Regions from separate parts of the Exiguobacterium oxidotolerans JCM 12280 genome, predicted to be linked through region 1. Evidence: riboswitches for the same ligand, from Rfam matches in the RefSeq annotation. Region 1 holds a riboswitch; the other holds the start of a gene.
What was found. A riboswitch is a leader RNA that binds a small molecule or an ion and turns the genes downstream of it on or off. The one in region 1 is predicted to bind thiamine pyrophosphate.
Positions count from the first base shown of each region.

Region 1 (3,951 bases):
TCCACGATTTCCGCTTCTCTGATTGCCGGGAATAGTCGCGCCGCCGCCTGCAGGAGATGTTCAATCCCGCTGACGCTGACCGATGTCGTCTCGTCACCGATCCGTTCCGTCGCCCCGATGATGATCCGTCCGTCAAACTTCGGGACGAGGTAGACGTCGTCGCTAAACAACGTCTCGGTCAAGACATGTCCCGGAAGCCGGACGGCAAGGCATTCGCCTTTGACCGGGACCGTCGCGATCTCGATACCACTCGTCGCGAGTAACGCTTCCGCCCCCCGACCGCTTGCGACCACGACGTTCCTCGCTTCGCGCTTACCGTTACTCGTCGCAACGCCGACGACGGTCGCCCCTGCCCGGAGCAGTCCCGTGACCGTCGTCTGTTCTTCAATCACACCGCCGCGTCCGATAATTGCCTGACGGAGCGAACGCGTCAACTGGACGGGATCAATTTGACCGACGGATGCAAATTGAATTTCCTCGTGCCCCCGGATCAACCGAAAGGGATTTTCTTTATAGCCACTATCAATGCCGGTCTCATTAAACAGCTCACGGACGAGGTCGGGATAAAGCTGTCGACTCGCTGCCGCCAGTTGATGTAAGGCAGGCATCAGTTCATGATCCGTCGCAAGCATGCCGGCTGCCGCCCGCGTCGCTCCTTCGCCACACCGGCTTTGCTCAAGCACGCGTACCGGCTGTCCTCGTTTGAGCAATTCGTAGGCGAGCATCAAACCGATTACGCCTGCACCGATGATTAAAGTCTCTGTTGCTTTCATTGATCAAGCACCTCGCGATACGACCGGGCTGTTTCGACCGGATTTGCCTGACCGAGAATCCCTGACATCACAGCGATGCCAGCAACGCCGGTCGCGAGGACACCCGCGACATTCTCCGGCTGAATCCCACCGATCGCGATGACGGGGACTTTTGAAAACGTGACGATTTGCGCGAGTGCCGCGAGTCCGCGCGGGGCGACGTCCTGTTTTGACGCCGTCGCAAAGACATGACCATACATGACGAAGTCGCTGCCCGTCTCAAGCGCTTCCGTCAATGAGTGGATTGATCGGCCGATCTGTAGCTCGCCGAATTGACGGCGCACGACGGCAACGGGAATACTACGCGACGTCAACTGGACACTTGCCTTCGTCACGAGGGCGACATCGAGCCGGTCATGGACGATTAGTTTTTCACGTGGAACACCGGCACATACTAGCGCCTCGATCAATTGGACGAGTCGGTCCGCCGACCAACCCGGTTCCCGGATATGAATCTTGTCGGCGTACGGCGAAACAGCCGGCAAGACTTCTAGAAGATGTGTCAGCTCTTTTGTCCCGGTCGTCACAATATGTAACTTCGGACGCATACCTTCTCCTCCTTGCTACACAAAAAGGACCACCCCATGAACATGATGGAGTGGTCCGAAGAATGTCTAGGTAAGACCTGAGACAGGATGATAATCAGAAGCCACTTCCCTCCGCTAGTACGAACTAGATCAGGTTCAAAGGGTCCGGATATTTCCGTCTCAGTCTGCTGCGAGACTCCCCTAGTGTAGAACTATTTAGTGTTGGTTGGTTCATTCGTAGTCTACCATGACCACTCGCTTGATTTCTAGTCTGACTTGTCAGTTCAGCGTATCCTTGATCGTTTTGACCTGTTCCGTCAATTGTTCACGCGTTGGAATCAGCTTCGTGTCTGCTAAATCATACGCTTGTTTCAGACGTAAGACACGTGTCACCTTCGCGTCGAGGTCAGCCCGTGATAACGACTTGTCTTTGATCCCCTGCATAATTGCCGCATGGACATCCGCGTAAGCACCGGCTTGCGAGAACATCGCCATGTCGGCACCACGTTCTAGCGCCAGTCGCGCAGCTTGGGCGAGACCATATTGTTTCGTGATTGCACCCATTACGAGGTCGTCCGTCACGATGACGCCATCAAACTTCAACTCGTCACGCAATAGCTGTTGCATGACCGGCTCCGATAACGACGACGGATTGTTCGCATCGAGCGCCGGGAATAAAATATGTGCGACCATCACCATCTCCGCTCCAGCATCGATGGCCGCTTTGAACGGGACGAGTTCCAGTTGCTCGAGTTGCGCTTTCGTCTTCGTCACGGTCGGTAAGCCGACATGCGAGTCGACGGTCGTATCGCCGTGTCCGGGAAAATGTTTGACGACCGGAACGACGTCTTCCGACTTGATTCCTTCCATTAAGGGAATACCGAGTCGCGCGACGTCATCCGGCTCAGCACTGACTGCCCGGTCACCGATGATCGGGTTCGCCGGATTGCTGTTGACATCAAGAACCGGGGCAAAATCCATATTAAATCCATAAAACCGTGACATCGCACCAAGCGCCTGTCCGGTTTCTAACATCAATGCCGGATCGTTTTTCTGACCGAGCGTCAGACTCGGAGGTAAATGAAACGTTTGATCCGGGACACGACTGACACGTCCTCCTTCTTCATCGAAGCCGAGGAAAGCGAGCGCTTCGTCGTCTTGTGCGTTCTTGATTGCTGCCGTCAAGGTTTTCAGTTGGGCGTCTGACGTGATATTGCCTCCGAGTAACAGGACACCGCCCATCGCGTGATCGTTTAACAGACGGCGGTCCGCGTCCGATAACGTCGTCCCGCTGATCCCGATGTATAACAATTGATCGACCTTCTCAGCAGTCGAGAGTTTTTCGAGCTGACGTTTGATATCTTGCTCCGCCTGTTCAGCAGCCGTCGGTTCGTCAGCGACCGGCTGTTGCTGACTCGTCTTCGGTTCCGGTTTCGTCTTCGGTTCTGTTGCTGGTTCACTCGCACATGCCGTCAAAAAGCATGCCGTTAAAAGCAGGTAAATCGGTTTCAAAGCGGTTCCTCGTTTCGGACGCCATTGATTGAATAATAGACTTCAATTTCAGCATTCAGCGATTTCGAGACAGAACAGTATTTATCTTTTGATAACGAGACGGCACGGCGGACTTTATCGTCCGGCAAGTCGCCTTCGAGACGATAATGAATCGAAATCGTCGTAAAGCGGCGCGGGTGTTCCGTCGCCCGTTCTCCCTCAATGTCCATCTCAAACGAGGTTAACGGTAAACGCATTTTTTCTAAAATGGAGACGATGTCCATCCCCGTACAGCCGGCGACTGCGTGCAACAACAACTCGGTTGGTCGTGGTGCGCCGTTCTCCCCGTTATTTTCAGGTGCTGCATCCATTGCCAGTTGGTGTCCGGACTCCGTCATGCCACTAAAGCCCATCTTGTGATTCCACGTAATCGTCGCTTGCATTTTTCTCACTACCTTTCGATTTTTAGTTTGGTCCGGTTCGCTCTCCTTCATTATAGCGTAGTCTTGCCTGAAGAAAATTGACATGCTATTCAAAATAGTACTTCTTTTCCGTTTCCATCCGATTCCCGTTCACCTGACACACGAATCATGCTATTCTGAAAAACGATAGTTTCGCGCCGCTTGGCGCTAGAATTGAGGAATTGATATGTCATCTACTACCCGTTTACGTAAAACGGACTGGCTTTTAATCGCCACCCTCTCCCTGCTGACGTTCGTCTTAGGCACAAGCGAATTCGTCATCGTCGGGATTTTATCAGAAATCGCTTCGGCCCTCGGGATTACGATCGCGAAAGCCGGGACACTCGTCTCCGCCTTTGCGATTGCCTTCGCGATCGGGACACCGGTCACGATGTCGATCACGGGGCGGTTCGAACGTCGCAAATTGATGCTCAGCCTGATCTTTGTTTGGGTCGTCTTGAACTTTTGCAGCAGCATCGCCGACACCTACTCGCTTCTGCTCGCCACACGGATCGTCACCGCCGTCCTGACCGGTGTCTTGATTTCGCTGGCGATGGTCGTCGCGAGTGACAGTGTTCCGATTGCGAAACGCGGTGTCGCCGTGTCGTTCATCTTCGGCGGCTTTACGCTCGCGAACGTCTTCGGTGTTCCGATCGGCAC
Region 1 covers NZ_JNIS01000001.1:2,856,924-2,860,874, reverse strand. The annotation lists gene P403_RS0114585 (NAD(P)/FAD-dependent oxidoreductase) at 1-773, opposite strand, end outside; gene P403_RS0114580 (thiamine phosphate synthase) at 770-1,360, opposite strand; TPP riboswitch at 1,450-1,552, opposite strand; gene nagZ (beta-N-acetylhexosaminidase) at 1,619-2,851, opposite strand; gene P403_RS0114570 (OsmC family protein) at 2,848-3,273, opposite strand; gene P403_RS0114565 (MFS transporter) at 3,479-3,951, shown strand, end outside.

Region 2 (3,951 bases), 2.8 Mb from region 1:
TTTTACCGGCACCATTCGATCCGACGACCATGATCCATTCTCCGCTGTGTGTTGCAAGCGACAGGTCGTCGACAATCACTTGCTTACGGCGTCCTAACGCGGTGCGTGTCAGCGCGAACGTCTTGTCTTGTCGGACCGGAGGACGGTTGTTATTCACTTTTCGTAACCGCGTCGCCTGGGAAGAAGCGGGGGGTAACGTTTCCAGTTGATACGGGTAGAGGAGCGGTGTCGCAATACCGTGTCGTTCGAGTTCAGCGCGATGCTGACCGAAGATTTCATGCGGCGGACCATCGTGTAAAATCGTTCCCCCGTGATTGAAGACGAGCACCCGGTCGCTGAACGTCACACAGCGGTCAAGCTGATGTTCAATCAGAACGAGCGTCAACGTCCGGTCGTGATGGAGTTCCTCAATCAGTTGCATCAAAACCCGATGTCCTGCCGGATCGAGTTGCGCCGTCGGTTCATCAAGTAATAGAATATCCGGCTCAAGCGCAAGGACGCAGGCGAGGGCGAGTCGTTGTTTCATCCCTCCTGACAGTTGCATAATCGGTGTCGTCAGCGGCACGTCCAGTCCGACACGTGCCAGTGCGGCGTCAATCCGGTCATCCATCTGACTGCGGTCGACTGAACGATTTTCAAGACTAAAGGCAACTTCCGCTCCGACGGTCTGCATGCAGAACTGGTCGTCCGGATTTTGAAAAAGGATTCCGACCGTTCCGTTCGTCTTGCAGTGACCGCTGACATCAGCTTCAATCGCGTCAGGTAGTAAGCCGGCGAGAACATGTAAAAACGTCGTTTTCCCACTGCCGCTCGGTCCGACGAGCAACGTCGTTTCCCCTTCGTGTAGCGTCACCGTCACGTTGTGCAGGACGGTGCCATGTTGCCCCGGATAGCGGACAGACAAGTCGTTACAATGAATCATGCCGCATCCGGTTTCTGTCGTTTACGCCCGATCGCATAACCGTTCAACGTCCCTGTTTTGACAAGCGCATCGACGATGACTTTCGCAAGTAATCCACCGAGCAATGCACCGCTGACGAGTTGAAGGGAAAACGTCAACAGAAGGGTCGTCGTCGTATAGTAGGCGAAACCGTTGACGACGAGACTATAGACCATGCTACCGATTGCTGCGAACATGCCGGATAGAATCAACGTCATTGTGTTGAACTTCCGGTACCCGAAGAGGGCGAAGGCGATTTCCGCCCCAATCCCTTGGGCAAAGCCGATCAATAGGGCGGATAATCCGAAATGACTCCCCGTGAATAATTCGACGGCAGCGGCGACGACTTCTGCAATCAGTGCTGCTCCCGGTTTTTGAATGATGTAGGCGACGAGCGGACTCGCGATGACCCAAATCCCGAACATCCAGTTTGAACCGACCGGTCCGAAAATCGCCGAAACCGGTAACCACAATGTCGACCAACCTAAGTACAGTACCCCGCAAGCAACCGACAACATCATCATGACGATGATTTCTTTCATTTTCCAACTGTTCATGTTCCTATCTCCCTTTGGCACAACCACCAGACAAACAAAAAGACCGCCCTCTATGAAAGAGAGCGGTCGCTGAATCTGCAAACATGCAGAAAAATTGAACGAATTACCGCTCCACTTTCCTACGCTAGTATGAACTAGATCAGGTTCAAAGGGTCCGAAGTGAATCGTCTCAGCCAATGGGCTCCCCTAGTGGATGTGCATATAGTGTGTACGCTTTTTACTGTACCGACTCTACAGACAGTTGTCAATACAGATAAAAAACCCTCCGCGAGGGGAGGGTAAGAAAAATTATTCTTTTTCTTCCGTTTGTTCTTCAGTAGAAACTTCTTCTGTCGCTTCAGCTGGTTCTTCAGCATCAGTTTCTTCGAGATCCGCTTCAAGTGTCGATTCGACGACGGCAACGACTTGAATGTCACCTTCCGTAACGATACGGTATTCTTTTTCTTCCGGTAAATCCGAAACCGATAGAGAATCACCGAGGTTAAGGTTTGTCACATCGACTTCGACGCGTTCCGGTAATTTATCTGGTGTAGCTGCAACTGTCACTTTAAAGAGTGTTTGTGAAAGATATCCACCAAGTTTTGCACCAGCCGCTTCGCCGACGAGGACGATATCTGTTTCGACTTCTGTTTCTTCATCCATTTTAACAGCGATGAATTCAACGTGCTTGATTGTTGGTGTGAAGATATCCATATCGAGTTTGTTGATCAGTGTGTTGACTTTTTTACCACCGATTTGAAGTGCAACAAGTGCATTCTCACCATGTTCACGAACGACTTTGATCAATGCTTTTTCGTCAAAGGCAATCGGTGTACTTTCCACTTTGTAACCATACACGACACCAAGAGCTTTTCCTTCATGACGTAATTGCTTTCTAAGTGAGCGTGGGCGTACTTCGCGTTCTTCTACTTTTAATGTTACTGACATGTTCATTTCCCCCTTGAATTTGGTATAGCCCTCAAAAGGTAATGAAGAAAGGAGTGGAACGAATCGTTCCGGCCAAAACAGTGCATCGAATGCTATTTCAAATTGATTTCATAAAAATGAAGATCGAAGTGAGTGGTTAGCATTTCTCTCCCAGGTCATTACGCTGATATTGAGAAACATGTGGTCGTAAAAGCAACTCGCTGATGCGGTGCTATGATAGTTATACCCCCGTAACATTAAAAGCTAAACATTCCTCGGCAACAAAAGGGCTGTTGGAAGTCCGTTTCCCTTAGAGCAGCAACGGTTTCCAACATGTTAAAAAATCGGTGCGTTTTTGCTTATTCAAGCAGTTGCACCATCTCATCGACTGACAGTGCGAGCGAATCTGGTTGTTTGAGTATGTCCGTCACGAGTGTCGCTTTCCGCTCTTGCAGCTCGATGATTTTTTCTTCGATCGTACCTTTCGTGATTAACTTGATGACTTCGACCGTCTGTTTTTGTCCCATTCGGTGTGCCCGGTCAGCCGCTTGCTGTTCGACAGCCGGGTTCCACCAACTATCATATAAGATGACGGTATCCGCCGTCGCCAAGTTCAATCCGGTGCCACCCGCCTTCAGTGAAATCAAGAATAGATCAACTTCTCCGGCATTAAAACGGTCGCAGCGTTCGAGACGCTCGGCAATCGGTGTATCCCCGCGCAGTTCGAAGTGGGGAAGGTGCATCTCATGCAGGTCGTCCCGAATCAAATCGAGCATTTTCGTAAACTGTGAAAAAATCAAAATCCGTTTGCCCGCTGCCCGTTTTTCTTGAATCAAGGCGAGCAACCGGTCCTGTTTCGCCGACCGTCCGCGATAGTCCTCGACGAACAGACGGGGATCGCAACAAATTTGACGGAGGCGGGTCAACCCGGCCAGTAATTTTATCCGTTCTTCCGGTTTCGACTGATCGAGATGCTGTAACGTTTCCAGTTGTAACTTCGCCAAGTGGGCGGCATACAATTTTTTCTGCCCTGCCGTCAGTTCCGTATAGTGGTGAACGACTTGTTTCGCCGGTAACTGTTGCAAGACGTCCTGTTTCGTCCGGCGCAGTAAAAACGGTTCGACGAATTGTTGGACATCCCGTGCTGACCAGTCGAGAAACCGTTGCCGGTCCGGTAAGAGTGACGGGAAGACGACGTCGAAAATCGACCAAAGGTCAAGCGTCCTGTTTTCGAGTGGTGTCCCGGTCAAGGCGAACCGACGTGTCGCCCAAAGCTGTTTTAAGCTGACCGTCGTCTGCGACCTTGGATTCTTCAGCTGTTGCGCTTCATCAAAAAAGATACAATCGTAATGGATTGCCTGATGATTTTTGATGTCGAGCCGGAGCGACGGATAGGAAATGACAAGAATGACGTCGTCCGGCAAATCTTCGAGCTGGCGTAAGCGCGACGCACGACTTCCACTGAGCACATGGACGGTGCGTGTCGGAGCAAAGCGGCGCAGCTCCGCTGCCCAGTTGTAGAGGAGTGACGCCGGGGCGACGATCAGG
Region 2 covers NZ_JNIS01000001.1:97,752-101,702, forward strand. The annotation lists gene P403_RS0100615 (ABC transporter ATP-binding protein) at 1-922, opposite strand, end outside; gene P403_RS0100620 (ECF transporter S component) at 919-1,497, opposite strand; TPP riboswitch at 1,597-1,695, opposite strand; gene P403_RS0100625 (50S ribosomal protein L25/general stress protein Ctc) at 1,786-2,424, opposite strand; gene P403_RS0100630 (DEAD/DEAH box helicase) at 2,763-3,951, opposite strand, start outside.
Region 2: it holds a riboswitch for thiamine pyrophosphate, as region 1 does, so the genes downstream of both, P403_RS0100620 (ECF transporter S component) here and P403_RS0114580 (thiamine phosphate synthase) in region 1, are expected to answer to the same signal.